Metallumcola ferriviriculae: one gene and its partner. The protein of the gene in region 2 interacts with the protein of the main gene of each other region in a pairwise test. Links are inferred from orthologs where the notes say so. Each region holds a gene or a part of one and is shown on either strand. Other genes may lie near its edges.

Region 1 (16,695 bases), 1.3 Mb from region 2 along the record:
CATGGGCAGTAGGTTCTACACCACTGATGTCAAGCTGATTTAACTTGTCCATATAGCCTAAGATATCATTTAACTGTTTAGTGAATTCCTCTACTTCCTCGGCAGAAAACTCTAACCGAGCCAGCATGGCCACGTGTTCTACATCTTTCCCGCTAACATTACTCACTGTTACACCTCCAATAATATGTATCTTTTACTCTTAAAAGAAATTATTAGAACTCTCATTTAAAACTGAGCTAATTATAGCAAATATTGTCTTAATATGGCAAACTGCGCCAATAACTTGACAAAAAGGTGCCTGGCACCATTTTGTCAAGTTATTCCGTTCAGTGTTTTTAGCAAATCTTCAACTTGCAATACCGGCACGCCCAAAGTTCGGGCTTTTTCTGCTTTTAAACCTGGATCTTCGCCGGCTAGTACATAATCGGTTTTGCGGCTAACTGCGGCGGCAGCTTTTCCGCCACGGGATTCTATTAGGTCCTGGACGTCTTTTCGGCTGTAGCCGGGAATGCTGCCTGTGATAACGAAGGTCAATCCTTCAAGCTCTCCCCCTTGTGTACCTTGGTCAGCCTGGGTATTTACCCCGGCGGTTTTTAGTCGTCCAATAACGTCTTGGTTTCTCTCTTCTTGGAAAAAATCGACAATGCTTTCTGCCATTTTCGGGCCGATATCGCTAACGGCGGTGAGTTCCTCTACCCCGGCCTGAGCCAAATTGTCCAGCGAATGGAATTGTTTGGACAATACCTTTGCAGCACCCAGTCCCACATGCCGGATGCCCAAAGCAAATATTAATTGATGTAGTGGGTTATCCTTACTTTTTTCAATAGCATCAAGGAGGTTTTGGGCTGATTTGTTTCCTACGCGTTGAAGCTCCAGCAGTTCTTCCAGCCTAAGATAATATAGGTCGGCAATGTTCTTTATCAGACCGGCATCAAGGAGCTGTTCCACCATCTTCGATCCTAACCCTTCAATGTCCATGGCATTACGAGAGGTGAAGTGAATTATTCCTTCCCTGACCTGAGCACCACAGGCCAAACCTCCCTGACAGCGAATCGCCGCTTCATTATCCGCCCGTTTTAAGTGCGCGCCACATTCAGGGCAGTACTGGGGAAACTTAAATTCACCCTCACTTCCTTTTCGCCTCTCAGGTAATACCTGTACTACTTCGGGAATTATATCCCCGGCTTTCCTCACTATTACCGCGTCACCAATGCGAATATCCTTATCACGAATAAAGTCTTCATTATGAAGGGTTGCCTTGGTAACGGTAGTGCCTGCCAATTGTACCGGCGCCAGTAAGGCAGTGGGTGTCACCACCCCGGTGCGGCCTATTCTCAGAAAAACATCCTGTACCATACTTTCCTTCTGTTCAGCAGGGAACTTGTAGGCAATTGCCCAACGTGGATTTTTAGCGGTACGCCCTATTGCTTCATGAAGCTCTAACTGATTAACCTTTACCACCAAACCATCAATATCATATGGAAGCTGCTCCCGCTTCTCTGTCCATTCCAGACAGTAACGGTAGACCTCTTCAATAGTGTGACAGAGTTTATGATGGGAATTAACAACAAAACCTAATTCCTGCAAGAGAGCAAGTGCCTGGTCATGGGTAGTCAGTTCTTCCCCGTCCACTGCTAAAATGTCGTAGACAAATACCTGCAGATTTCGCTGAGCAGCCACCTTGGGGTCCAGCTGCCTTAAGGACCCGGCGGCTGCATTACGGGGATTGGCGAATAACGCCTCATCTGCCTCCTGCCGCTTTTTGTTAAGCTTGATAAATGCCGGTCTGGGCATATATGCTTCGCCACGAACCAATAAGCGCTGCACCTGCCGTCGCAATTTCAGCGGTACAGACTGTATTGTCTTGATGTTGGCCGTAATATCTTCCCCTATTTCGCCATCGCCTCTGGTAGCACCGACAACTAATCTGCCATCATCATAAGTGAGGGCCACAGAGAGACCGTCAATTTTAAGCTCTACTATATACGTAACAGCTTCTCCGGCTAACTTCTCTACTCGCCGGTGCCATTGGTACAATTCCTCTTCCCCAAAGGCATTGTCTAAGCTAAGCAAAGGTATTGGATGATTTACCGTGGTAAATCCTTCCCTAGGAGCGCCCCCAACTCGCTGGGTGGGCGAATGCGGGTCCTGGGACTCGGGATGTTCTTCCTCTAATTGCTGCAGTTCCCTCAGTTTGTCATCATATTCTCGGTCCGTAATTGTCGGTTGGTCCAATACATAGTATTGGTAATTATGATCCTCCAACTCATCACGTAATTGCTTAATTTTATTTTCTATGCTTGCACTACTCAAAGTGACAACCCCTTTCATGCATTCGATACCTAGAAAAAGGCATCCCTTCCATTCACTTACTGACCTTACGTAGCGGTGCATAGGCCAGAGCCAGTACTTTAATGCCCTGGTCAGGAAAAGCAACCGTAACCTTGACATCACTGCCGCTGCCTACCACCTTTACCACCGAACCCTCACCAAACTTGACGTGGTAAACTTTATCACCCAGGTTGAATATCTGTCGGCCCTCACTGTCAGCTTCACTTTGTGTCACATTATTATTTGCCGCCGCAATCTTTGGAGCTGCATCGCCACCGAAAAACTGATGTGGTATTTCATTTAGAAACCGCGATGGGCTGTTATATTGGGTATTGCCATACATATGGCGTCTCCAGGCGTAGGTTAGGTAAAGCTGCTGCTGGGCCCGGGTCATACCCACATAGCAAATGCGTCTTTCTTCTTCCATCTGCTCCGCTTCAAGCAGCGACCGATTACTGGGAAACACTCCATCTTCCAGCCCAACTAAAAATACCACCGGAAACTCCAAACCCTTGGCAGTGTGTAAAGTCATCATGGGCACCTTATCCTCGCCCTCATAATTATCTATATCGCTCACCAAAGAAACCTCCGCTAAAAATCCTTCCAAGTCTTTTTCTTCGCTGTTACGGTCATATTCCTGGGTAACAGTGATAAATTCACGGATGTTCTCCCGCCGGGTCTGCCCTTCAGGGGTCTTGTCCTGTTCCATCTGTTCCCAATAGCCGCTTTCCTGAAGTATCGTTTCTACTAGTTGGGTAACGGGAAGCTTCACCTTGGCATCCATCAGCTTCTTTAGCAAAACGGCAAAACCATTTACGGCGTTTTGGGCTCGCCCCCCCAGATCAACAGTTTTAATGTCCGTCAATATCAACTGGGCCACAGACTGATTCTGGTTAGCTGCAGCTGCAGCTAACTTTTCCCAAGTAGCCTGCCCAACACCTCGCCGTGGTTCATTGATTGCCCGGGCCAGGCTGATATCATCCGCCGGGTTAGCCAGCACCCGCAGGTAAGCTAAAATATTTTTTATCTCTTTGCGATCATAAAATCGCACCCCCCCCAGTACCTCGTAAGGAATATTACCCTTAAGGAGCCAATCTTCTAAAGCCCTCGACTGCGCGTGTACCCGATAGAGGATGGCACAATCCCCCAATTTAAAACCCTCTTGGTGTAGACGAAAAATTTCTTCCGCCACAAACCGTGCTTCAGCCCGCTCGTCCTCACCCTGGTACTTGATGATTTTCCGGCCCTCTTCATTTTCTGTCCAAAGATTCTTAGGCTTCCGGCCCATATTTTGCTTAATAACTTCGTTCGCAGCCCCGAGAATATTGCGGGTGGACCGATAGTTTTGTTCCAAACGAATTACCTTTGCACTGCTATAATCATGTTCAAAATCAAGGATATTCTGGATATCCGCACCCCGCCAGCCGTAGATTGACTGGTCCGGGTCTCCCACAACACAGATATTTTCGTGTTGCTGAGCCAGGAGTTTAACCAGTATGTACTGGGCATGGTTTGTATCCTGATACTCATCTACTAAAATGTATTGAAACCGATTTTGATAATATGCAAGTACTTCCGGCTTACGGCTAAACATCAGTACAGTCTGCATAATTAAATCATCAAAATCCATGGCATTATACTTAAATAACTTTTCCTGGTATAAAGTATAAACCTTGGCCACCTGCTCATCAAAAAAGTCATCAGCCTTCTGCCTAAACTTCTCCGGAGTATATAGCTGGTTTTTGGCATTAGATATTTTAGCCGCTATTACTCGAGGAGTATAACGTTTTTCATCCAGCCCCAGTTCCTTGACACAGCTTCCAAGTAATGTCCGCTGATCCGCAGCATCATAGATGACAAAGTTTCGGCCATAAGGCAGGTGGTCCGTTTCCCGGCGTAAAATACGCACGCAAGCCGAATGGAAGGTACTGACCCACATACCGGACACCGGATAAGAGAGCAGTTTTTCCAAACGCTCTTTCATCTCATTTGCCGCCTTATTGGTAAAGGTGATTGCCAATATCCTCCCGGGGTCTACATCCATTTCGTCTAATAAATACGCAATACGGTGCGTGATAACCCGAGTCTTACCCGAACCAGCACCGGCAATTATCAAAAGCGGACCTGATACTGAGGTTACCGCTTCTTTTTGTTCAGTGTTTAAATGCTCTAATAAACGGCTCAAAACTTTTCCCCCTTATTTACTACTATTCCCCTATTATTTCGAAACAGTCACAATCGTTTCCTGCCGCTTAAAGAAGAAAAGCTGCTTCATTTCTTAAAATCCAGACGGGGCTAAATACCCCCACCCTCGTAAAGGGTCAAATTCTTAACTAAACCCTTATTACAACAGGAGCTCCGTTTACTTGACTAAGAAAAAGTATTCCCCGGAATGGGGAATACTTCACTTATTATAGTATCGGTTTTTCGGCCTTCCTACCTTCCCATAATCTGCTTGGACCAATATATCCCCCCGGTCCACAAGATACATTAAATATCTGTGCACCGTAGGATACGCCAAACAAACCCCATCAGTTATTTCCTCAATTGAGGCACCGTTACTGCAGGTCTTAAGATAATCCACAACCAGCTTCAATGTAGCTTTACTAATTCCCTTAACAGTATAAACATCATCATCTTCCACTTGTCCCTGGGTACTTTTAAGGATACTTAGATGCACCTTTAACCTGCTGATAAGATCAGGCGCCTTGATCGGCTTTAAAGCAAAATCGCTGGCCCCGGCATCGAGGAATGTATCGGCAACCTGCTGCCGTTCATCCACAGTTAAGACAATTATAGGCACCTCCGTGGATAATTTGCGCAGCGCCTTAACGGTAGCCAGTCCGTCTAATTCAGGCATATGGTAATCCACTAATACCAAATCCGGCCGTTCTTTTTTAAACAGCTTCAGGCCCATGTTGCCGTTAACCGCCTCACAAGTATTCCAACCGGAAAGAGAACATATCTCCTTAAGGGTATAGCGAATGTCTTCCTCGTCATCGATAATCAAAATCTTAGTCATGCCCATCACCCCTGCCATCGGGAATTGTAATCCGTACCACAGTGCCCTTATCCGGTTGACTGTCAATCTCTATACTACCGCCATGGTTCTCTACCACTTTACGAACAAATGTCAGCCCCAGACCGGATGAATTTCGCGAACTGTAGCCGGGCTGCCAAATCATATCAAGCTCTTTCTCCGACATGCCATCACCGTTATCCTTGATGCTGAATTCCACCCCACCGTTATTTCTTACCGCTAAGATATCCACTCTGCCGGCAACATTCTGACGGGTGGCCCTGACGGCATTATCAATCACGTTAACCAATGCCCTAGCCAATCGTACTTTATTAACGCTAATTTTAGGCATATCCTGCCCCACATCAAAGTGAAAGCGCTGCTCCAATTCTTCAGGGATAATCTGTGCCCGGACATAGTTTATCAATGAATGTATAGTAATGGGTTCCCGTACATCCTCATATAATATTTCCGAAATCATTCCATTCATGTTTTCGGCAGCTATTTCAATCCTACCGGCATATTCTGCCTGTTTATCATTGGCTGCGGTCATTTCTATCAATGAATTCAGCCCCCTGATAGTGGTTAGGGGCGTTTTTAAATCATGTACCAAGGCATGCATTTCTTGGAGTACCCTCGCTTCAGCAGCAGCCAGCTGTACCCGCTGCATTTGATTTTCCCTCTTTTTACGTTCATTAATCTGTTGAATTATTTTTTGATAATTGTCAATCAGTCCTGTAGTTACTATGGCGATAGTTATCAGCGGTAGAAAGAAGGCAACACTGACAAAGTTCAACGTACTCTCAGCATTTAAAAACTGTCCCGCCAACTTAATCCCTGTCGACAATTCCCCCGCTCCAAAGCCAACGGGCGTTAGCACCGGGGCAATAGCTAACCAATAAGAACCCAATAAAAGCTGACCAATGATAATCACCTTATGCCAAAATTTTAGCACTCCACGGCCCCATAGCAGAAATAGACCTGAAGCACCAAGAAAAACTGCCAGAGGCACACCCCATTCCCACTGCCCCTGCTCCAGCAAATACAGTAAAGTAAAGGTTAGAGAAATAATGCTCCCGGCTACCAGTATGGCCATTGGTTTCTGCTTGCTGTCTACGCCTTCAACAGCCCTAAAAGCACCTACATACACAGGCAGAGCACGCAGAGCATTAAGCCCCACCATGAAAGATGCAGCTATAATTAGACGTCCGCTGTCTCCCCTAGTGATGCTTTCATCTAGTTTGGTAAGTACCTGCCAATAGGGCTGCTCCAGGAAGCGCTGCAGCAGGATGGCAAACCCCGCAATCAAAATACCTTGAATTAGTTTGTCCCTATCCACCAATGTGGTCACAATAATCACGCCCCGCTAACGGAAAATAGAGTTTATCGGGGTTTTGGCCCTGTCAAAGTCCTTCACCACGGTAATGGGCACTCCCCCAGCGGCAGCTAACCTGCTAAAAAAATTATCATGGTTTGCATCGCCAATAATTAAATAGTAGTCTATGAATGGGGCAATGGCCTTGGCTATTTCATCCGTCCCCTGATACCGCCGCTGCCTGCTCATGCTTACTACCACAACCGCCATGCCCCTTTTTTGAGCATCAGCGGCCAAAGAAACCAGCCGTTCTTTTTCTTCCGGCAGAGTGACACCCAATCGGTCCATACCACGGTGGGACATTCCTAAGCTAATGATAATGCAGTCATAGCGGTCACTTAAGTCCTGACCTCGCACCTTACGCCAAAATCGGTTGCTAATATAAAGTTTTGAAGCCAGTTCGGAAATGATTAAACCTTCGGATCCCTGCCCCGCCGGGGTAATAATTGCCCTCTCGTGTGCAATTGGCTGGGGCAAATGCGGCATCAAAAAAGGCTTTTCGACAGATTTACCGCAACCGCTTATGAGCAGAGCCATAATAAGTAGTATCATAAAAGTAGTTTTTCTCATTTTTATCCCTCGCACTTGTACCACTTATTCGCCATTAAATCACTAAAGTCCTACAAATATTTATACCCAGCTTCCTTTTCTTTAACAAGGCACCTCGTAAAACACGAAAAGCGATTTCGTTGCCACCCATAATTTCCAGTCCTGAAAATACCCATTTTCATTTAATTGATGGTGCCGCACCAGCGGCATGGAAGTCTATACATTAAAAAAGCTAACGCCGGTGGTGTAAGACATCACCGGCGTTAACTTATTGGCGCACTTCTTATATTTTAAAGATTACATTCTCTCTTGGACTACTTTGATTGTTTTTTCCCTTAACGTCTCCGCCTCAGAGATAAGCATTTCCTTCTCTTTCACGGCCTTAGCAGTATAATCCTGGTCTTTTATACCAGGGAGATTAATATCCACACTTAACAATACACTTTTCAATGCTGCCTCACCTACATAGGCAGCTACCCCGACATCACTGATAGCGCCCTTATTGCCAATGGGGGAAAGTTTGTCAGCCAGTTTTAGTGCTTCCAGGCAGGTCTTAGCGATTTCCAATGGCGTATCCGTGGCATAAATATATGCCTTTTGCATTTCTGCAGAGCGAATTTTTTTCTCTTCATCGTTTCCCTTAGGCATTTTCAAGACCCGCATGAATTCGCCGAAGGCGGCAATGTCCTTGGTAACAAGTTCTTCAAGTTTTTCCAGCAATTGATAGGTTTCATCCTTGATTTCCTTAACCTCATCTTGAACGTCGGCGTACTTTTCTTTTCCCACTGTTAAATTACTAACCATAGCTACCATAGCTGTTCCGAGACTAGCCACCAGGGCGGAGACACTGCCGCCGCCTGGGGTTGGCGCATCTGATGCTGATTCGTCAATTAGCTTACGAAAGGTCCACTGATAAACTTCACTCATTTTTACCCCTCCCTTTTTATCCCTGCTGCTTTTTTATAGCTTTCAGCACATTCTTTAAAATCAGTGCGGTGGTCATCGAACCTACTCCGCCGGGAACAGGTGTAATCTTACCTGCCACTTCTTTAGCACTGTCAAAATCCACATCGCCGCAAAGGCCGCCGTCTTCAGCTTGATTAATTCCCGCATCAATCACAACAGCGCCGGGCTTAAGCATATCGCCGGTAATCATCTTGGCACGTCCCACTGCAGCAATAACTATGTCAGCTTGCTTGGTAAAACTTGCTAGATCTTTGGTTCTTGAATGGCAGACAGTCATGGTAGGGTTATGCTTGAGCAGCATGAAGAACAAAGGCTTGCCCACTGTTTCACCACGCCCGACAAGTACAGCATGTTTGCCCTGCAGCTCTACACCGCTTCTTAACAGTATCTCAACACAGGATTGAGGCGTAGCCGGGAAAAGACCTTCCTGTCCACTCATTATGTACCCACGGTTGATAGGATGCACACCGTCAACATCCTTATTGGGGTCAACTGCTTCCATAACCTTTTCTTTATCGATATGCTTCGGCAGGGGTAATTCTACCAAGATACCATGTACCGTTTCATCCCCGTTAAGGCGTTCTATTAGCTGCAATACATCCGCTTCAGGAGTGTCCGTCGGCAATGTGTGTAGTTCATAGGCCACCCCTAACTTATCGCTTACTTTACCCTTTGAGCGAGCGTAAGATATTGAAGCAGGGTCATCCCCAACCAAGACAACATCAAGTTTAGGGGTTATTCCCTGCTGTTTATACTGTTCAACCTCGGCTTTAACCTCTTCCTTAATTTCGTTAGCGATCGCTCTGCCATCAATAATTTCACCCATGCATAGTCACTCCTTATTATTTTTAAATATTTTGTTCCCTTTAACATATTCATGATACCAAATATTTACCAAAATGTCTTGACTTACCTGTTAATTTTCCCCGAAGAGGGACGGCCGCTGCTCAGATTTCCAGTTTTTGCAGGCGTTCCCACCATTGAGGCGCCTTTTTCTTGATGTTTAGTGGACTACCCCCTTCATTGGCAAAGGCATGATATGTTGCGGCCTCAGCCAGCAGAGAACCATCCTCTTTTCTGATAATCTGGTAGTGGAAGTCTAACCTAACCCCGGTAATCCTCACAATCGATGCTTTGACAATGACTTCATCATCATAGACTGCAGGAAATTTATAACGGCAGTTTGCCTCCACAACAGGCAGATAAATTCCGTCTTCTTCCATGGCCCTGTAGGTCATGCCGGTACCGCGCAGCAGCTCGGTTCTGGCCATTTCACACCATATCAGGTAATTGGTGTGATATACCACTCCCATTTGGTCCGTCTCTTGATAACGGACTCTTAATTCTACTGTCATAAGTCACCTCCCTTTTGGAACAAAAATCTGCAATGCTTTTGGCATACTCTTCACCGACAAAGGTAAGCTTGGCCCCAATTCCCCGTCTAAATCAGTATGCACAGTCTGGCTGCTTTCTATGGTTAATTCCTTTGTTTGGAAGAAGACCACATGCGGACTATTAAGATGCTGCCCGCGCAGGATGCGTAAAAAAAGCGGCAGCAGCTCAGCAAACGGGCACTCTTTAATTAACAAAACGTCCAACAGCCCGTCCTGAATAGATGCTTTTGGCGCCAGACGCTTAAAACCCCCGGCAGAAGTACTGTTTAGCACTAAAAAGAGCAGAAACTTGTCATCCCATCTGCCGTGTTGTGCCATAACTCGAAGAGGTATTGGGCGAAACTTGGGCAGGCTTTCCAAACCCTTGGCATAATAAGCTAAACGACCCAGCATATTCTTTAAGCGTGCCGGTGTATTATGCGGTACATCGGTCAATAATCCACCGCTGGCCACATTAAGAAAGTATCTATCGTTTATGTGCCCGGCATCAATATCCGTCAGGTTTTCTTGAAGAATAACCCGACAGCACTCGCCAATACCATCGGGAATACCTAGAAAAGTAGCTAAATCATTAACCGTCCCTACCGGAAGTATCCCTAAAGGTAAGTTTATATTATGCTTAAGCATCGCGTTTACCGTCTGATGCAGCGTTCCATCTCCACCGGCCGCAAAAATGGCATCAAACTTATCTTCGTCAGCCCCAGTAAACATCGCTTCCACAGGTACATCCGGCAGCGTACGCAAAAGCGACAGCTGCCAACCACCTGTCTGAAATTCTCTTATGACATTATCCAAATTACGAGCAAAGCTGCCCTCCCCGGAAACAGGATTGTACACCAACTTGGCATATTTCTTCCCCACAACTCTCCTACCCCCCTGAATGAACAACTAACCGCCTTAATAAAAAAAACCCTACAAAGAATGTTATACCCGGACAAGGAATTTTCCTTCTTTAAGTACAAAAAACACGCTGTTTCATACAGCGTGCTCAACCACAAGTCTTAAATTGGAAATTCTCTCTCTGATGTTTTAAAAATACCTTCATTATTCTTTCAGGCGTGGATCTAAAGCATCCCTAAGTCCATCACCTAACAGGTTAAAGCCCAACACTACCAAAAGAATAGCCAATCCCGGAAACATCACAGTCCACGGAGCGGTCTGCAACGAATCTTTTCCCTGATTGAGCATCAGGCCCCATTCCGGCTTAGGCGGTTTTGCTCCTAAACCCAAAAAGCTTAGGCCGGCAGCGTCTAGGATTGCAGTCCCTACGCCCAGTGTGGCCTGCACAATTATAGGCGCAATACAATTGGGCAGTACGTGCCGCCAAATTATCCGCCCATCAGAACACCCGGCTGCTCTAGCTGCTTCCACATACTCTTGTTCCTTCACTGACAAAACAGCACCTCTGACCACCCTGGCATAAATAGGTATGCCTACAATACCAATAGCAATCATTGCATTGACCAGACTAGGCCCAAGCACTGCGGTAATGGCGATTGCCAACAAAATATATGGGAAAGCCATCATCATGTCTATAAAGCGCATTACCAACATATCTAAAACACCGCCATAATAACCGGAAACAGCCCCCAAAAAAGTACCTATTACCAGAGAAATACCCACAGTAATCATTCCTACTTGAATAGAAATGCGTGAACCGAAAATAACTCTGCTGAGAATATCCCTTCCTTGAGCATCAGTACCCAGCCAGTTTGCCCCCGATGGTGCTTGCAGCCGCTGTACCAGTTCGCCCTTTTCCGGATTATACGGCGCAATGGCAGGCGCAAAAAGTGCTGCTAAAATCAATACCAAAACGATAATCAACCCTACCACGGCGGACTTCTGTCGGAGGAGCCGAGCAAAAGCGTCTCCCCAAATGCCTCGGGACTGACGTTCTTCAAGTTCTACTTCCTTTGCTGCTAATTGAGTGCTCATCATATCCCTCCCTAATCGAAGCGTATCCTGGGGTCGACTAACGTGTATAACACGTCCACCAGTAGGTTAACAATCACAAATACTGTCGCTATCAGCAAGATTCCTCCCTGTACGATGGGGAAGTCCCGTGCGCCAATAGCCAAGAAAATCCAACGCCCAATCCCCGGCCAGGAGAAAATCCATTCAGTCATTACCGCACCACCGAGGAGATAGCCGAATTGAAGCCCTATTACCGTCAGTACAGGTAAAAATGCATTTTTCAGGGCATGCCTTAGAATGATTATTTTTTCAGCCAAACCTTTGGCTCGGGCAGTACGGATATAATCCTGCCGCATAACTTCCAGCATACTGGATCTGGTCATCCTGGCGATCATAGCCATGGGAATAGTACCTAATGCCACAGCCGGCATTACCAAGTGCAGCAGAGCGTCTTTAAAAGCTACCCAGTTACCAGTAATGATAGCGTCCAGTACATAAAAATTCGTGACCCGTTCCAAGGTAATGGCTACGTCCAACCGCCCTGACGGCGGCAGTATCTTCAATTGCACTCCAAATAAATAAATCATCATCAATCCTAGCCAAAATATGGGCATGGAAACGCCTACCAACGCCGTTCCCATGGAAATATGGTCGAAAATAGAATTGGGTTTTACGGCGGAAATGATACCCGCTCCCATACCCACCACTACAGCAACAAACATGGCCGCCATAGTTAATTCTATAGTAGCGGGAAAACGTACTCCCATCTCCCATAGCACTGAGCTATTGGAATGTATAGAACGCCCGAAGTCACCATGTAATATTCGCCCCATGAATCGACCGTACTGAACATAAATAGGATCATTTAACCCTAATGCTTCTTCCAGGTGTGCGATTTGCTCCGGCGTTGCTCGTTCGCCCAACATAGCTACAGCCGGGTTGCCGGGGATAAGATGAATTAATAAAAAGGCCAGGATAGACACACCCACCAGTACGGGGATAATCATAACCAGTCTTCTGATAATGTATTTAATCATTTACTGTCACCTCAAGTTTAAGGGGCTAGTCATTTAGAAAAACTTGGCTTGCGCCATGCCTTTGACGCAGCCGGAAGGCTACTTGCACTTATACAGTCAGAAAGTTATACTTTCTGACGTAGATAAATAAAGGGCAGCGCAGTATCTCAAACACTGCCCTTTACAACTAGTAACTATTCCTTATTAATTCTTATCAACAGTAACAAGACTCTCTACACCGGTAGGATGAGGTACATAACCGGAAACACCTTTTTTGGCCGCGATAGGCGGTGTTGAGTGGCTCATGGGAACCCATGGAGCGTCATCGTGAATGATCTCTTGTGCCTGCTTATAGAGATCAGCACGTACTTCCTGATCCATTTCCTGCTGAGCTTTAATTAACAGATCATGGACTTCGTCGTTCTTATAAAAAGCAATATTTCCTGCACTGCCTTTTACAGCATTGTCTTTGTCTAACAGGACATACAGGAAGTTATCCGGGTCACCGTTATCACCTGTCCAACCCAGCATAGCCATATCATGTTCGCCACTCTCGGTCTTTTTGAGGTAGGTAGTCCAGTCGTGGCTCACGATTTCTGCATCAATACCCACTTCTATCAGGTCTGCCTGCATAGCCTCAGCAATTTTCTGGGGCTGCGGGAAGTAAGGGCGCGGCACAGGCATAGCCCAAAGGGTTGTCTTGAAACCGTTTGGATATCCTGCTTCAGCTAATAAAGCTTTTGCCTGCTCGGCATTATATTCATAGTCTTCAACTGCATCATTGTAGCCCCACAGAGAAGGCGGCAGTGGGTTTTTAGCCGGTTTAGCCAGCCCGGCAAAGAAGGCATCAATAATGGGCTTCTTGTTGATAGCCATATTTACTGCCCGGCGTACTTTCACATCATCAAAGGGTTCTTTCTCTACATTCATAGCCAAGTAGCCAACATTCATACTTGGTCTCAGTATCAACTGAAATTGGTCATCGCTCTTAATAGTTGCTACATCATCAGGTGTAATTCCGTCCATTATATCAATGCTTCCTGCCTGTAATTCCATCAAACGAGCGGAGTTATCCGGGATAGAACGGAAAACAAGCTTGTCAACCTTAGCTGAATCTCCCCAATAACCATCAAATTTCTTCAGTACAATCTTACTATCGGGTACCCATTCAACGAATTCAAACGGACCGGTACCTACCGGATTTTTGAAGTAATCTTCGCCGAATTCTTTAACGGCCTCAGGGCTGGCAATACCAAACGGGAACATAGCCACATTAGCCAAGAAAGTAGCCATGGGCTTGTTCAGAGTAAACTCAACAGTATATTGGTCTGTTGCTTTTACTGATTCAACAACCCCGGGATAACCGCCAAACATATATCCCCAATATTCAAATTCTCCACCGATATGATACTCGTGACCTTCATTCATCCAACGTTCAAAATTAAATACTACGTCCTCGGCATCGAAATCAGTGCCGTCGTGGAATTTAACGCCTTCACGCAGGAAGAAGCTCCAAGTCTTACCGTCTTCGGAAACTTTCCAATCTTTTGCTAACGCAGGAATAACTTCAGTGCTGTCCTGCTTATAAGCAACCAGACCTTCATACATATTGATAGTTACCTTTGCCGACTCACCGTCAGTAACATTAGACGGATCAAGTCCGGAAGCATCTCCACCGCGACCCCATACCAATACCTTTTCTTTGGCAGCTTGCGGTTGGTCGTTTCCTGCTTGGTCTTGGTCAGGAGCGGCACCATTGCCACCACAACCGGCAACCGCTAGACTCATGGCCAGCAGCAGCGCTAGTAAAAGAATAAGCTTGCTATTAATTTTTTTCATTTCTAAAAACCTCCTTATATTTTCTTTGGTCAAACTTCCCTAATTATACCGACTGGTGCACCACCTCCTTGGGAACCAATAGTTAGGCACTTTTAACTGCACTGGTCAAATGACAGGCCGAAAAATGTCCATTCTCGCAATCTCTTAGCACAGGTATCTCTTGACGGCATTTTTCCTTAGCATGACAGCACCGGTTATGAAAATGGCACCCCCTAGGCGGGTTGCCCGGACTGGGTACATCGCCGCTTAAAATGATACGCTCCTTCTTGTGCTTAGGATCAGGTACAGGAATTGCTGATAGTAATGCTTGCGTATACGGGTGCATGGGCATTTTATAGAGTTTCTCCCATTCCGCCAGCTCAACTATTCTACCTAAATACATCACTGCCACACGATCACTGATGTGTTTCACAACACTTAAATCGTGAGCGATAAAGATAAAAGTCAAGCCGAATTCCTTTTGCAAATCTTCCATCAGATTAATAACCTGCGCCTGAATCGATACATCAAGCGCGGAGACAGGTTCGTCAAAAATAATCATACGGGGATTAACAGCCAGAGCTCTAGCAATACCAATCCTTTGACGCTGCCCGCCGCTGAACTCGTGAGGATATCGACGAGCATGGTACCCTGCTAACCCCACCACGTCTAATAATTCATGAATCTTTTTGCTGCGGCTTTTCTTGTTACCAAGTCCATGTACCAGCATCGGTTCGGAAATAATCTCTTCAACGGTCATTCGCGGGTTTAACGATGCATAAGGATCTTGGAATACCATTTGTATTTCCCGGCGAATGGGTCGAAGTTCTTTTGCATTCAAATGAGTAATGTCTTTACCTTGAAAAATAATTTTTCCCGCAGTCGGCTCAAGCAGCCGAAGAATGGTACGGCCGGTGGTAGACTTGCCGCAGCCACTTTCTCCTACCAACCCTAGTGTTTCCCCTTCCCTGACAGTAAAAGAAACACCGTCAACGGCTTTTATTGCTCCTACCTGCCGAGACACAATACCGGCGTGAATGGGAAAGTATTTTTTTAAATAATGAACTTCCAAGATATTTCCTGCCATGATAACACTCCTTGAAATGCGTGTTCTATAAGCTCTTAAAATAAGTGTTCGAATAACCTTTAATCTTATAAACAGTGACAACTAACCCAATGACCCGGTTCCACCTCTTTTACCCGGGGCTCAGATTTAAGACAAATCTCCTCCGCCCGATCACACCTCGGTGCGAAGTTACAGCCATCGGGCAGGGAACTTAAGTTAGGTGGGTTTCCTTCAATAGGCCTTAACCTTTCCCTTTGTTCTTCACCCAACTTCGGTAAAGAATGTAATAATCCCAAAGTATATGGATGCCTAGGCTTTTCAAAGATACTTTCCACATCCGCTTTCTCTACCGGATTACCGGCGTACATTACCAGCACTTGGTGACAGCTTTCCGCTACTACACCTAAGTCGTGGGTAATCAGCAAAATTGAAGTACCTAAATCCGACTGCAGCTTTTGCATCAGTTCCAATATCTGCGCCTGGATGGTAACATCCAGAGCCGTTGTCGGTTCATCAGCGATTAGCAGTTCGGGATTGCAGGCCAAGGCCATAGCAATCATAGCGCGCTGTCGCATACCGCCGCTAAATTGGTGTGGGTAGTCATCCACCCGTTGGCTTGGTTCCGGTATCCCCACTAGGCCTAACGCCTCAATAGCCTTTTTCCGGGCCTTTTTCTTAGTAACCTTTTGATGATAGGTCACGGCCTCGATAATCTGTTGACCCACTGTCATCACAGGGTTTAAGGAAGTCATCGGGTCTTGGAAAATCATTGATATTTCATTTCCTCGAATTTTCCGCATCTGTTTCTCTGTCTTTTTTAGCAAATCCTCCCCTTTAAACAGCACTTCCCCGTCAACAATCTTACCCGGAGGCTGCGGGATTAACCTTAATAAAGACATTACCGTAATTGTCTTGCCCGAACCGGATTCCCCAACAATACCAAGGGTCTGACCTTTTTCCACATCGAAGTCTACTCCGTCTACAGCCTTGACTACGCCCTCTTTCGTAAAGAAATGCGTTTTTAAGTTCTTAACCTGCAGTAATTTTTCTGCCAAAACCAAACCCTCCAGGGAAAAAATATAATATTCTGTGAAATATGCCGTGTGAAACATTCTCTCATCGATACAAATTACCCACATAACTTGGGGTATTCCCCTAAGGTTACGACAACCATACCTTGCTCACCTATTTATTCTCTTTTTTATCTGAAATTTATCTAAAAAAACAATTTGCCGGCTTAAAAAAGG
Region 2 (14,272 bases):
TTCTGTAATTTTTCCGCTAATCCGGAAAAAACAGCCATTTAACTTCCTCCTTAGGGAATTAACTTCTCTTTAACAGCATCCAACATCTTTTTCCCGCGCTGCTTTAAATGGGGATCCTGGACTGCCTCATCTAACAAATTTTGCAAGCCGATAATTTCCAATGTAATATTTTCATATCGACTTATCAGCTTTATCTTATTTTCGTATTCTTGTAGAATTTTTTCAGTACGTCGCAGGTTATCATGTACTGCCTGACGGCTTACTGCTAATTGGTCGGAAATTTCCCCCAGCGACAAGTCGTGATGATAATAAAGCTCGATCATTAATTGCTGTTTTTCTGTAAGCAGCTCGCCATAAAAATCAAAAAGTCTAGCCATCCGGGTTGTTTTTACCAGCATATAATCACCTTGTGTAAAGTAATTTTGCTTGACACCAACCTATAATACAAAATATTCTTCAAAAAGTCAAGCCTGGCGAATCCTCCACTGTCTATTATGGTCATTTTTATTGAGATGGTCGTGTGAGTCTTACAGCCCTGTCCCTTATTTCCCTGAAAAGTTTTTCATCATCAATAGCCGCAACTTTGCCTTGTTCCATTACGATTTTACCATTAATCACCACGGTGTCTACATCCCCCGCTTGGGCAGCGTAGACAACATGAGCTGGAACATCATGTAACGGATAGAGATGCGGTTTTTGAAAGTCCAGAAGTATCACATCCGCCTTCATTCCAGGTGCTAAGACTCCCACTGGCAATCCTAAAGCCTGGCCACCGAATTTGGTGGCCATTTCCAAAGCTTGGTAAGAACAAATCACTGTTGGGTCTTCCTTATTTACCTTATGGAGCAAAGCGGCAGACCGCATTTCTTCCATCATGTCTAAATTGTTGTTACTAGATGCACCGTCTGTCCCCAGCGCTACATTAATTCCGGCCGATAGCATTTCCGGCACCGGAGCAATGCCACTGGCTAATTTCATATTACTTTCCGGATTATGAACTACTTTTACATCATTATTAGCTAGAATAGATATTTCTTCACTGTCTACATGAACGCAGTGAGCCGCCAGCACCGGAAAATTAAATAAACCTTGAGCCGCCAAGTGTTTTACCGGGGTTTTACCATAATTTTTGGTAATCTCTTCAACTTCTTGTTTCGTCTCTGCCACGTGAATATGAATGCCGGTGCCAAGTTCCTCCGCCAATTTCATTACCTTTTGCAAGTATTCCGGCGGGCAGGTATAAGGTGCATGAGGACCCAGCATAGTGGTTATTCGGCCGTTAGCCTGCCCTTGCCAATTCTCTACCAACTCCCTGCTTTCATTCAATGCATGTGTTCCGTTGGGAGCCATACCAACCATACCCCGGGAAAGCGACGCCCTGATACCGCTGTCCCTAACTGCCTTGGCAGCATCGTCCATAAAGAAATACATGTCAGCAAAAGTTGTTGTGCCACCGGCGATCATTTCTCTGGCGGCAAGCATTGTACCCCAGTAAACATCATCTCCGGTCAAATTTGCTTCCAACGGCCAAATCTTTTCTTCCAGCCACTGCATCAATGGCAGATCGTCAGCGAAACTCCGCAGCAAAGTCATGGCAGCGTGGGTATGGCAGTTGACAAACCCGGGCATAACCACTTTTCCCGCAGCGTCAATAACCGTATCCGGCCGCCAATCTGCCGGAATATCTCCTACAGCCCGAATTTTATTACCATCTATAAAAAGACCTCCTTGATAGTATAAGTCCCCTGCATCAGCTAAACTTTTTTCCATAGGAAGTAAAATACCGTTTTTTATTAATATTTTACTCATTGGCTGCCACCCCCGGTAATTTTCTTTAACTCCTCCTGATAAGGCGCGCTAACAACACCCTTATCAGTTATAATGGCACTAATCAACCGTGCCGTCGTCACATCAAATGCCGGATTAAATACCGGAATCCCCACAGGAGCCGTCATAATTCCGCCAATCCTACGCACTTCCTCATGATCCCTTTCTTCAATGACGATCTGACTACCGTCAGTAAGAGCCATATCAATGGTCGAGTACGGTGCCGCAACATAAAAAGGAATAGCATGTGCTTTGGCCAGCACAGCCAAAGAGTACGTGCCTATTTTATTGGCCACATCTCCATTGGCAGCAATCCGGTCCGCTCCAACTATCACTAAATCAATTTTCCCCAACTGCATTAAATAACCTGCCATACTATCGGTAATTAACGTTACCGGTATTCGATCCTCCTGCAATTCCCAGGCTGTCAATCTGGCACCCTGAAGCAGTGGACGGGTCTCGTCTGCAAAAACCGTTACCTGCTTACCATCAGAATGTGCGGTACGAATAACCCCTATTGCTGTTCCATATCCTGCCGTAGCCAGACTGCCTGCATTGCAATGTGTCAAAATTGCAGCGTTTTGCGGGATTAGTTTGCTGCCAAAATAGCCGATCTTTTTGTTTAACTCCACATCCTCCCGAAATATCTCCTCCGCCTCTTTTTCCAGTACTTTTATCACTGCTGCCGGAGTTTCATCCAAATGCACCGACATTGACTGCTGCATTCGCTTCACTGCCCAAAAGAGGTTTACGGCGGTTGGCCGCGTATTGAGAAGGACCTCCGCCACTTTCTCTAGGTGCTTTTTCAAAGCCGAAACATTGCCACCGCTAAATTCCATCGCCCCTAATACCATTCCGAAGGCCGCAGCAGCCCCGATAGCCGGTGCCCCCCTTACTTTCATAGTCCGGATAGCATCCGCAACAGCAAGATAATCAAAGCAATTAATTTGTTTAATTTCACTTGGCAGCTTTTGCTGATCCAGCAATAGTAATCGGTCTCCCTGCCAAGACATCGTTTCCACCAAGTTACTTCACCCCTGTAATTTTCTTTGGCTTGATACTGCATCAGTACAACTACACTGTTTCTTTTCCGCCATTTGCGTACTTTTGGCCAGTAAACGCTTGAGTTTGGCCTGATTTGCTGCCATTGTATCCAAAACCTCTTGATGGGTTAATTCAGTGTCAGAAATCCCTGCGGCAGAATTTGTGACTACTGCTACGGCACCATAACAAATTTCCGCTTCTCGTGCTAATACCACTTCGGGAACATTTGTCATTCCAACCACATCACCGCCTAACCGGGCAAACATAGCAACCTCTGCCGGAGTTTCAAACCTTGGTCCTTGGGTGCATATGTATGTGCCTTTTTCAACTAACGGCAGGTTTTCTGAATGAGCAGCCTCAATAAGCGTACCCCTAACCTCCTGGCAATATGGTTGGGTCATATCTACATGCACCACAGCATCTGCACCACCATTAAAAAAAGTATGTTTTCGACCAGAAGTAAAATCGATGAATTGATCCAGTATGACAAGCTGCCCGGGAGCGATATCTTCACGCAGCGAACCTACGGCTGCGGTAGCGATTATCATATCCACCCTGGTTTCTTTAAGCGCGGCGATATTAGCACGATAGTTTATTAAATGGGGCGGCAGCTTATGTCCTGCACCGTGGCGATTCAAAAAGACCACCTGATTACCCTCGGCATAGCCAGCCATCAATTTTACTTCTCCATATTTCGTCAAGACTCTTTGTTCCTCAGCATCTTGGAACAGTCCTGCATCATATAATCCTGTGCCACCAATAATCCCTATCTTCATTCACGAACCTCCTCACGACCGAACAGTGCCTTGGCAAATAACTCCGGTTGGAAAGGTCTTAAATCCTCCATTCCTTCCCCGATACCCACCAATTTTACAGGAATACCTAATTCATTAGCTACGCTTAAAACAACCCCACCTTTTGCCGTCCCATCTAGTTTTGTGAGAGCAATTCCGGTCACACCGACAGCTTCTTTAAATATTTTTGCTTGGGATATGGCATTTTGACCGGTAGTTGCATCCAAAACCAGCAGCACCTCCTGAGGCGCATCCGCTAAGTCTTTGGCTATCACACGATAAACTTTTTGCAGTTCGTTCATTAGGTTGGTTTTATTCTGTAAACGCCCGGCAGTGTCCACAATAACCACGTCATAACCTCTGGACCGCGCGGCATGAACAGCATCGTATGCCACCGCCGCCGGGTCTGAGCCGGCCTGATGTTTAATCACTGGGCATTCAACACGGTTTGCCCAAACTTCCAATTGCTCAATAGCAGCCGCTCTAAATGTATCACCGGCTGCTATCAGTACCTTTTTGCCCTCGCCTCTTAGCTGATATGCTAGTTTTCCAATGGTTGTAGTTTTTCCTGCACCATTGACTCCTACTACCATAATCACGGTAGGAGCATCAGCTAAATTAAGAGCAGCCCCTTCTCCTAACAGCTCCAAAACTAACTCTTCCAATACCAAGTGCAATTCTTCAGTTTCCTTTATTTGGCGGGACTTGACTTCTTCCCTCAACCTTTCCACCAACTGCATTGTGCTTTCAACACCTACATCACCTTGAATGAGGATTTCTTCTAGTTCCTCAAAAAAATCGTCGTCAAATTCCCTTTTGCCTGCAACTAATTGAGATATTTTACCAACGAATCCTTCCCTGGTTTTGCTTAATCCCTGTTTGAATTTATTAAATAACCCTGCCACAATCGTCCCTCCATTCTTTCAAAGTCCACAGCGACTTTGTAAAATACTTCTCCACCAGCAGGCTCTTTTCCTTTCCATTACCTTCCGAGCATTAAGGTATAAATTGAAAAACGGTTAAGGTCGAGACCTTAACCGGAATCATCAATTAATTTGAATAGGTTTACATAAACCCGTGTATTCCTGGGCAATGCCGAACTTTCTGTTACGTATTTCAGCTTCCCGCTCAGGCGTTTCTGCCTGAAAAAATTGCAGACCAAGCTGTTCATCTTCATCTGCCAATTGATACAGTTTGTCACCGCTTTCCACTACCGTGGCACCACGTATCTTGCCCTTGGCATCATGACCGATTGCGACAATCGCTCTTCCCCAAGTACCCGGGCCAGCATTGGCATCGCCAATATGCATCACGCCGGTACCGCCCGGGTGTGTATGTACTATTACAGCATCTTCCGGAACAAGCTCACTATAAATTTTGCGTAATGATTTTTGTGAAATATCTACGGCGCTGGAAGCTAATAGTCGTGAAGGGACAAAACCAATGCCTCCTTCAACTATCTGGCCCTGAGAAACCACCCGGCCGTCTTCAATTCTACCCATCATGGCAACTTCCCGCCCCTGACCAACCTCCATAGACCTGTCCACCAAATCTCTGGCCAGCCCTTTGTCAATGGCATTGATCTTAATGCGGGGAATATCGATAGTATGCTCGTGTTGACTGGTGTATTCGTCACTGCCGTTTTTATTACTGACACCCAGTTCAGTTGTCAATTCCAAATATTTAAGACTAAGTAAATTACTTTTTTTCAGAACTTCCTTTTCGTCATCCATAGTTACCGACCCTAATGTCGCCAAATTTAACATTTCTGATTCCGTGGCCAAATCAAAATATTCTTCCTTTGGCATGATTAATCCAATGCCGGCTAATCCATTATTTTTAACACCAATGCTTATGATAGGCAAGTTAAAAAAATCTACACCGGAAACGTCGGTAATTAAACCGGTTTTTCCGGGGCGTGTCATTATAAGCACAGCATTATCTGGGACCGACGACATTCCCTCTATTAACGATTTACCTTCCATGTTCGTTATATGGCTCAGCATTATTCTTAACGGAATGCCATTTAAACCACCATCAATTACTTTTGTGCTGGAAGAAACAAAGCCGGTGTCGTCAATAAAACCTAGACAACCCGCGTTTCTACCCTGACTTAACTCTGTCGTTCGCTGCACTAGCATGTCTACTATTTCCTGCGAAACAGCTTTTATTTCCATTCCCAAGCCTCCCCGAAAAATAATTTTTTGTGCACCCATACATATTTATTTTTCCCGGGGCGAAGGGAACTATGCAAGAATCAAATGGTTAGCTGACCCGACCGCTGCGTTCCAATTTTACCGATACAAGTTTTGATGTGCCGGTATTCTCCATCGTTACTCCGTAAAGATCGTCAGCACCTTCCATAGTTCCCTGGCGATGAGAAATTACGATAAACTGAGTGTTGACAGCAAAACCCTTTAAAACATCAGTAAAGCGGTCCACATTAGTTTCGTCCAAAGATGCATCAATTTCATCCAACAAACAAAAGGGACTAGGCCTATACTTCAATATGGCAAAAAGCAGTGCAATTGCCGTAAGTGCTTTTTCTCCACCAGATAATAGGGAAAGATGACTTAGCTTTTTTCCCGGAGGTTGGGCAATAATATCAATTCCGGCTTCTAATACATCTTCTGCTTCAGTAAGACGAAGTTCAGCGGTTCCGCCGCCAAACATTGTTGAGAACATTTCAGTAAAATATTGATTTACCCGATTAAACGTTTTACCAAACCTTGCTTTCATGATAGATTGCATTTCAAAAATTACTTTGTTCAAAGAATTCTTTGCCTCACGCAGATCAGAAAGCTGTTTGGTAAGAAATTCGTACCTTTCACTCACCCGCTGATATTCCTCAATGGCGCCAATATTAACAGTCCCCAATGCCTGCATCTCTTGACGTAAGCTGCGCAGCCTAGTGGTTAAGCCTCTAACCTCCAATTCGTCATCTTGGTCTAACAGCGCCTGCTCGTAGCTCATTTGATGGTTTTCCCATAATCGTGCACAATAATTTTCTTTTTCTGTTTCCCATTTGGCAAGTTTAATTTCTTTTTGATTTAATTCTATTTGCTGCTGCTGCAAACTTTTATTATTGAATTTGATTGTCTCTTCTAACTGTTCAATGTTGATTTTGCATTCATTTTTTTGTTCTTTAAGTCCCAACTCAGCCTCATGCAGCTTTTCCAGCAACAGTGCTAGTTCCTTGCTTTCTTTACTGAAATTTTCTAATTTTTGATTTATTAGTTGATTTTGTTGAACCAGCCTTTCTGATTCAGAGTTTTTCGCTGCCATATCCACAATTACATCATTTAATAGCCGTTCCTGCTGATTAATATCGTTATTAACTGACTGCTCTTGTTGTTCTAAAGCGGCCATTTTTACCTTTTTACCAGTTATAATTTCTGAAATAGTACTTTTCCGGGACTCCAAATTTCGGTTTGCCTCAGTTAGGCTTGCGAGGTCCTGCTCCTTGCTGGTGCGCTGTTGCTCTAAGCGGGATAGCTTCTCTTTAAGTTCAGTTTCTTGAGCTTCAATGGAAGATAAATCTTCTGACAACTGGGCTTCTTCCCATTCGAGACCAGTTGATACTTCCACTAAATTATCTATCTCCTTAGTTAAAGTCACTGCCGATCTTTCCAAAATATCTTGTTCCTTAAGTCTCTCTTCAATCAATTCCTTAAGTTCTGTTTCTTGACCATTAAAGCCAGCTAGTTTTTGCTGTTCTCTTATCATTTGGTCATTAATCTGCTTGAATTGACCTTGCAATTTCCCAAGCGATTTTTGCAGACGATTTATTTCACCTTCACGACGAATCAGGCCACTCTCCTTAGGACTGCTGCTCCCTCCGGTCATCGCTCCACCGGCATTGACCACTTCTCCCTCTAAAGTAACAATCTTCATTTTAAAGCCGTATTTTCTCGCCGCCGTCACAGCACTTCTCATGTCTTCGGCAATAATCACACTGCCAAGCAGGTGGTCCAATATCGGTTGATATCGTTCTGGAGCATTAGCCAAATCCTTCGCCACACCAATAATTCCGGCCATGGATACAATGCCGCTTAATTTACCGGATAATAGTCGAGGTCGTACCGTATCAAGAGGAAGAAAAGTAGCTCTACCACTGTTGTTGCTTTTTAAAAACTGGATGGCGCTTTGCGCATCAGTATCATTATTCACCACAATATTTTGGGCAGCGGCTCCCAGCGCTGTTTCTATCGCCAATTCATACCTTTCCGGTACCACAAAGAGTTGGGCTACGGCACCACAAATACCGGTCAAGCCCTGCTGTTGTTTCTCATGAGCCTGAAGAACCTTTCTTACACCACGGTAAAACCCGTCATAACCCTTACTAAGACCTTGTAGTGCTTCTAGCCTATTAGCCTTTTTACTTATTTCAATTTCCACCTGACGTCTTTGCAGTTCCTGCTGCTCTAATTCCCGTCCTAACGTTACAATTATTTCATCCAGATCCATCAGCTTCTGGCGGAAGTTATCAACCTTCTTCCCCTCTGATGCCATTCGTTCTTCTATATCAGCCAATGCTTTCTTTTTTTCAGTTAGTTTGTTTTGCAACTCACTTCTCTGTTTGAGAAACCGCTGCTCTTGTACACCATAGTTACGCCTGTTTTGGTCTTGTCTGGCCAACTCGTTTTTTACACTGCTTTCTTTGTGCAGCATATCAAAAATCTCGTTTTTCAAATTCTCTGCGTTTACGGCACCTGTAGAAAACTGATCAATCAGCTGCTGATAGTTGTTTTCTGTCTCAGTAACCTCACTAAACACTTTCTTAAGTTGATCGGCTATGCCTTGCTGCTTCTCCCTGATGCCAGCTATTAGTTCCTCTAACCGGCCTTTCTTTTCCTGCAGGCGTTCCTTTTCTTGAGATAATTGGTCTATTCTTTGGCTGCCGTTCTGACGTTTTTCCTTCTCTATACCCATAGAAGCTTCCAAATGCTGAAGTTCTTGTTCTTGACGGTAAAGGCGCTGCTGTATTTCACTAATCTTTTCCTCTAGCTGCTTTAAGTTGAGTTTGTTTTGCTCAAGGTCTGCTTCCATCAGATTATTCTGAGCTTCTCCCTCTTTCACTTCAAGCAGTAATTGCTCCCGTTGCTGTCCGGTTTGGTCCAGCTTCTCCTGTAGTTTGCCGATTTCCACCACGGCACCCTTGATTTCAAGTTTATCGTGTTTAGACTTCAGAGACTGGTATTGTTCAGCTCTTGACGCTTGTTCACCCAGCGGTCCTAATTGAGATTCAATTTCCTGAACCAAATCCTGGAGGCGCTCGATGCTCTGTTCCGTCCTATCTAATTTTTTGGCAGCTTGTTGTTGACGATATCGGTACTTACTAATGCCTGCTGCTTCTTCCAACAGAGAGCGCCTATCTTCGGGCTTAGAATTTAGAATTTCTTCTACTTTTCCTTGCCCAATTATAGAAAAAGACTCTTTACCCACGCCACTATCCATAAATAACTCATGAATATCCTTTAAACGGCAGGGCGTTTTATTAATTAAAAACTCGCTTTCTCCTGAACGAAATACGCGCCGAGTAATATCCACTTCATTGAAATCAAGAGGTAAATTCCCATCTTCATTGTTTAATACCAAAGAAACCTGAGCCATGCCTACAGGTTTTCGTTCTTTACTGCCGGCGAAGATTACATCTTCCATTTTATTACCCCGAAGTGACCTGGCGCTTTGTTCCCCCAGTACCCACCGCACCGCATCAGCGATATTAGATTTACCAGAACCATTTGGTCCCACCACAGCTGTAATGCCCGGGCTAAACTCCATTATTGTTTTATTGGCAAAGGACTTGAATCCTTTTATCTGTAGTTGTTTTAAGTACAACTTGTTCCCTCCCCCAAAGTTGACTATTACTTCCATTATTTTACCATAGCGGGTAATCCCTTACCAGTAACTAGCAGTTTCTATGTATCCTGGATTCCCGAAAAGTATAACGATGATGTCTAGAAGCATTGGAAACAGTAACCTTAAGCTCGTTACACATTTCATATGTGTAACGATGTGTCGAAAATGCTCGAATTCCTAAAAGTGTTGTTATTACAGAGCCTCAAGGGATTGCCTCGTTATATATTTGTAAGATCCGCGGGAATGCAGGATGTATAGGAAATTATCCACAACCCATAATTTCCTATACATCAAAAAAAATAGCCGTAACCCATTATCGATTACGGCAGAGATAAACCATATTCCTCTATTAACAGTGTCTTCATATCTAACTCACCTTTATTAGTGCCATTGACTAAAATGCTGACTCCATCACCACTAGAATCTCTATCCGGTTTAATCTCAAGTCCTATACCGGAATACTCATGTTCTAGGCGGATTTGGTTAATTCTTCGATATCCAATCATTGCTGATAAAGCTTGAGTAGATACTAAAAGCCTAACCATATCTCCCTGACAAAGATTTTGTCTCTTTAATAGCATTTTGGCCATATCATAATAAATACGCGTTTCTACCAAATGCCCCAATGCTTGGTGATACGGGCCCGCAACCACTTCTGCCTCCAACCCCGGCGACGGGTGAAGCCCCACACGAATAACGGGAATATCGTTAGCCTTCAATAACACCACCGCCCGCTTGCTGAAGTTTATAGCGGTTTCCAAGGTTAAAGGGCGATAGCCGATATCGGCTTGCATTGAAGCCAAAGTCGTATTTTTTAAAACAACTGTTGGATACAAGCGACAAAAATCCGGGTGAATCAGGACTGTTTTCGACACGGAAGTGAAATCAGAGCTCTCTGTACTGCCTGGCAATCCTGGCATCAGTTGAATACCTACCTGAAAACCATTGTCACGCAGCATCCTGAATGCCTCCATGGAATGCTGAGACGTATGTCCCCGGCCGGATAATGTTAAAACCTGGCTATCAAAGGATTGTACTCCCAGTTCCACCGTTCCTACAGCATAATCTTTTAGCACTTGTATTATGTCCTCGTCAATATAATCAGGTCTGGTGGAGATACGAATTCCATTAATAGCACCTGTCCGCAAGTACACATTTGCCTCCTGCAGAAACTGCTGCTGCCGGGCTTTAGGTAAACCGGTAAAACTGCCACCGAAAAAGGCAATCTCTTTTATTGCCTCAGATGGAATAGTTTGCAGATATGTATTGACAATTTCTTTTACAGCAGCTGGTTCCGGCTGGGATGCAGCACCGGAAATAGCATGTTGATCACAGAACGAACAGCGATGCGGACATGCTAAATGGGGAACAAATATTGGTATAATGTAATGTTTCTTATTCATCATTTTCTCTCATCAAACATTTCTAGGGCCGCTTTAGCAGCTTGCTGTTCCGCCTCTTTCTTGCTTCTTCCCTGGCCTTGAGCCAGCAGCTTATCTTTCAGAATTACTCCCGCTATAAACCGCTTATCATGATCAGGCCCAAATTCCTCTAAAATAGTATATTGTGCGTTATTAGTATACTGTTTTTGAATTCTTTCTTGTAGAACTGTCTTGTAATCGCCATAATTTCCACAACTGGAGGCTTGTTCAATTTCTTTATCCAAAATACCGTGGATAAATTTAGCGGCTTGTTCCATCTCCGCATCTAGATAAATGGCAGCAATTAGTGCTTCAAACGCGTCGGCAAGAATAGACGGACGCTGTCTACCACCAGTCATTTCTTCTCCCCGCCCCAAAAGAAGGTATTTTCCCAAGTCAATTTGCTGGGCGGCCCTGGCCAGGGCCGCTTCACAAACTACAGCTGCACGAATTTTAGTCAGTTCACCTTCAGGTTTGTCCGGAAAAAGGTCGTAAAGATATCGAGCAACCACCAAATCTAACACCGCATCACCCAAGAACTCTAATCGCTGATTATGGGCCAAACCTATGTTAGGATTTTCAAAGACATAGGTTGGGTGAACCAATGCCTGATTTATCAAATCAGCTGATTCCACGACAAGTTGAGAGCGAGTTATTAATTCTTGAAGCTGCCGTGCCCTGTTTTGCTCCATGTTTTCACCTTCTAAACTTCTTAAAAATAATTGTGGCATTATGACCACCAAAACCCAAAGAATTTGACAATGCCACTGAAACATCTAGCTCCCGACACTCATTGGCTACATAATCCAAATCACATTCCGGGTCTGGGTTATGATAATTGATTGTCGGAGGCACTTTGCTATTAGTAATAGCCATAGCAAGAATTATTGCCTCTATAGCACCTGCCGCCCCGAGTAAATGCCCGGTCATCGATTTAGTAGAACTTATTGCTAACTTCTTTGCGTTATCCCCAAATACTTTCTTAATAGCCATACTTTCAAACTTATCATTAAGTTCAGTAGATGTTCCGTGAGCATTAATGTAATCCACATCTTCCGGAAATAAATTTGCATCCTTTAGGGCCATATTCATGGCCTTAGCCGCTCCGGTTCCTTCCGGGGCGGGGGCTGTAATATGATGTGCATCGGCCGTACAACCGTACCCTACCACCTCTGCGTATATATTTGCTTCACGTTGTTGCGCGTGCTCCAGTGTTTCAAGAATTAAAACACCGGTACCCTCACTAAGTACAAAACCGTTTCGGGTTTTATCAAAGGGACGGCTGGCTCGCTGTGGGTCATCGTTATCAGTAGTCATTGCCCTCATGGCACAAAACCCTGCAAATGCCAGTGGAGTCACCGATGCCTCGCTTCCGCCGGTGATAACCACCTGAGCAGCGCCACGCTGCAATAGTTTGTATGCCTCACCGATTGCATTTGTCCCGGTAGCGCATGCATTGACTACTGTAAGGTTCGGACCGCGAGCCCCAGTATCAATTGATATTTGCCCTGCTGCCATGTTGCCAATCATCATAGGGACAAAGAATGGGCTGACCCGGTGTGCCCCCTTCTCGATTAAAACTTTGGTCTGTTCTTCAAAAGTCTGCATACCGCCGATACCGCTGCCAAAAATTACTCCAACCTGGTCCATATCCTCGCTGTCCAAGTCAATTCCTGAATCTTTGACAGCCATTCTGGTACCGGCTACCGCAAACTGAGTGAAACGGTCCATTCTTCGGGCTTCCTTGCGGTCAAAGTAGTCTTTTGGGTCAAAGTCCTTCACTTCGCCAGCAATACGGGTTGGTAGATCACTGGCATCAAACCGCGTAATATGATCCACGCCGCTTTGTCCCACCAGCAAATTGTTCCAAAAATTATCTTTTCCCGAACCTACCGGGGTGATCGGTCCCATTCCTGTTACCACAACTCTATGCTTCATACCATCACCTCCCCTATTTTAGAAAATCCCGCAGCATGCTACGGGATTTTAGCACTTACTTTACTTTACTTTCTTTGTTGAATATATTCTACAGCTGCACCAACAGTAGTAAGTTTTTCAGCTTCCTCATCGGAAATTTCCAAGCCAAATTCTTCTTCCATAGCCATGATTAATTCTACAATGTCTAAAGAATCCATCTCCAAATCTTCGAAAGAGGTAGTCATGCTCACCTCGTCGGCTTCAACACCTAACTGGTCTACTACAATTTCCTTAATCTTACCAAAGACATCCATCAGTGTCACCTCCCCTCATGAAATCTAATAGCTATATGTTGTATCGGTGTAGACGATAATGTATGTTTATACCATACCCCCGTCCACTGGAACTACTTGACCGGTAATGTACCCCGCCGCTGAAGATGCTAAGAATATTACCACCCCTGCAACATCATCAGGGCTGCCTGCACGGCCCAATGGAATTTGATTTTTTAGTTCACCTGCTGCCTCATCACCCAACTCAGCGGTCATGTCCGTTTCAATATAGCCAGGCGCTACGCAATTAACTAAAATGTTGCGGGAAGCCACTTCCTTGGCCATTGATTTGGTAAAACCAATTATACCCGCTTTAGCTGCTGAGTAGTTCGCCTGACCGGCATTGCCCGTCAAAGCAACCACTGATGTCAAATTGATAATCCTGCCCCATCTACTGCGCATCATAGATTTTAAAACAGCTTTGGAACAAAGGTAGGTTCCTTTTAGGCTAGTATTCACCACTTTATCCCAATCAGACTCTTTCATGCGAAGCAGTAATCCGTCGGCCGTTACACCAGCATTATTGACCAGAATATCTACGTCACCCAACATTTCTTTTATCTTGGCTATCATTCCCACTACATCTTGGGCAGAACTGACATCAGCCTGCACACTAAACGCTTCTCCCCCTGCGTCCCTAATTACCTTGACCACTTCTTCTGCAGCTGCTTCATTGGCTGTGTAATTAACGGCCACCTTAGCCCCTGCCTCAGCTAATTTAATTGCTGTAGCCCGGCCAATACCCCTAGACGCCCCTGTTACCAAAGCTACCTTACCCGCCACACTCATTGTTTCACCTCTTTAAAATAAGCTATTGTCTTTTCGAGACTGCATAAATCCCCAACATTTAGAACGGTTGCCTTTTTATCGATTTTTTTAACCAAACCACCTAGTACCCTGCCAGGACCAATTTCCAAAAAGGTGTCAACATCGTTCGCTAACAGCATCTCCACGGATTCATGCCACTGCACCGGATGGTCAACTTGAGCAACCAGCATTGATCTGGCTTCTTGCCCCATGGAGACTGCTTGAGCATTGACATTACTGATCACCGGTATACTAGGGTCTTTAAATT

Evidence for each region.
Region 1: the proteins of acpP (region 2) and MFMK1_RS16795 interact in binary tests that used the Escherichia coli proteins (3 or more experiments, as listed by UniProt). The link is inferred for Metallumcola ferriviriculae from one-to-one orthologs.

Annotation. Positions count from the first base shown.
Region 1 is NZ_CP121694.1:3,393,263-3,409,957, forward strand. What follows is about bases 7,892-10,720. They hold MFMK1_RS16795 (acyl-CoA thioesterase), read right to left. Parts: upstream 9,596-10,720; coding sequence 9,188-9,595; downstream 7,892-9,187. Other genes in these bases: MFMK1_RS16785 (cyclodeaminase/cyclohydrolase family protein), read right to left, coding at 7,892-8,201; MFMK1_RS16790 (bifunctional 5,10-methylenetetrahydrofolate dehydrogenase/5,10-methenyltetrahydrofolate cyclohydrolase), read right to left, coding at 8,218-9,066; MFMK1_RS16800 (YegS/Rv2252/BmrU family lipid kinase), read right to left, coding at 9,599-10,495; nikC (nickel transporter permease), read right to left, coding at 10,679-10,720. In the rest of the region: Asp-tRNA(Asn)/Glu-tRNA(Gln) amidotransferase subunit GatC, read right to left, coding at 1-166; NAD-dependent DNA ligase LigA, read right to left, coding at 313-2,313; DNA helicase PcrA, read right to left, coding at 2,366-4,516; MFMK1_RS16770 (response regulator), read right to left, coding at 4,736-5,353; MFMK1_RS16775 (sensor histidine kinase), read right to left, coding at 5,346-6,701; MFMK1_RS16780 (DUF6305 family protein), read right to left, coding at 6,717-7,295; more of MFMK1_RS16785, read right to left, coding at 7,572-7,891; more of nikC, read right to left, coding at 10,721-11,569; MFMK1_RS16810 (ABC transporter permease), read right to left, coding at 11,581-12,585; MFMK1_RS16815 (ABC transporter substrate-binding protein), read right to left, coding at 12,769-14,403; MFMK1_RS16820 (ABC transporter ATP-binding protein), read right to left, coding at 14,486-15,469; MFMK1_RS16825 (ABC transporter ATP-binding protein), read right to left, coding at 15,535-16,503.
Region 2 is NZ_CP121694.1:2,052,721-2,066,992, reverse strand. What follows is about bases 11,566-14,272. They hold acpP (acyl carrier protein), read right to left. Parts: upstream 13,180-14,272; coding sequence 12,952-13,179; downstream 11,566-12,951. Other genes in these bases: fabD (ACP S-malonyltransferase), read right to left, coding at 13,983-14,272; fabG (3-oxoacyl-[acyl-carrier-protein] reductase), read right to left, coding at 13,246-13,986; fabF (beta-ketoacyl-ACP synthase II), read right to left, coding at 11,645-12,886; rnc (ribonuclease III), read right to left, coding at 11,566-11,640. Outside these bases: ffh (signal recognition particle protein), read right to left, coding at 1-38; YlxM family DNA-binding protein, read right to left, coding at 51-398; MFMK1_RS10320 (amidohydrolase), read right to left, coding at 505-1,809; mtnA (S-methyl-5-thioribose-1-phosphate isomerase), read right to left, coding at 1,806-2,849; mtnP (S-methyl-5'-thioadenosine phosphorylase), read right to left, coding at 2,859-3,647; signal recognition particle-docking protein FtsY, read right to left, coding at 3,644-4,570; MFMK1_RS10300 (peptidase S7), read right to left, coding at 4,712-5,842; chromosome segregation protein SMC, read right to left, coding at 5,931-9,506; MFMK1_RS10290 (elongator complex protein 3), read right to left, coding at 9,848-10,930; more of rnc, read right to left, coding at 10,930-11,565. UniProt on the Escherichia coli protein: Carrier of the growing fatty acid chain in fatty acid biosynthesis.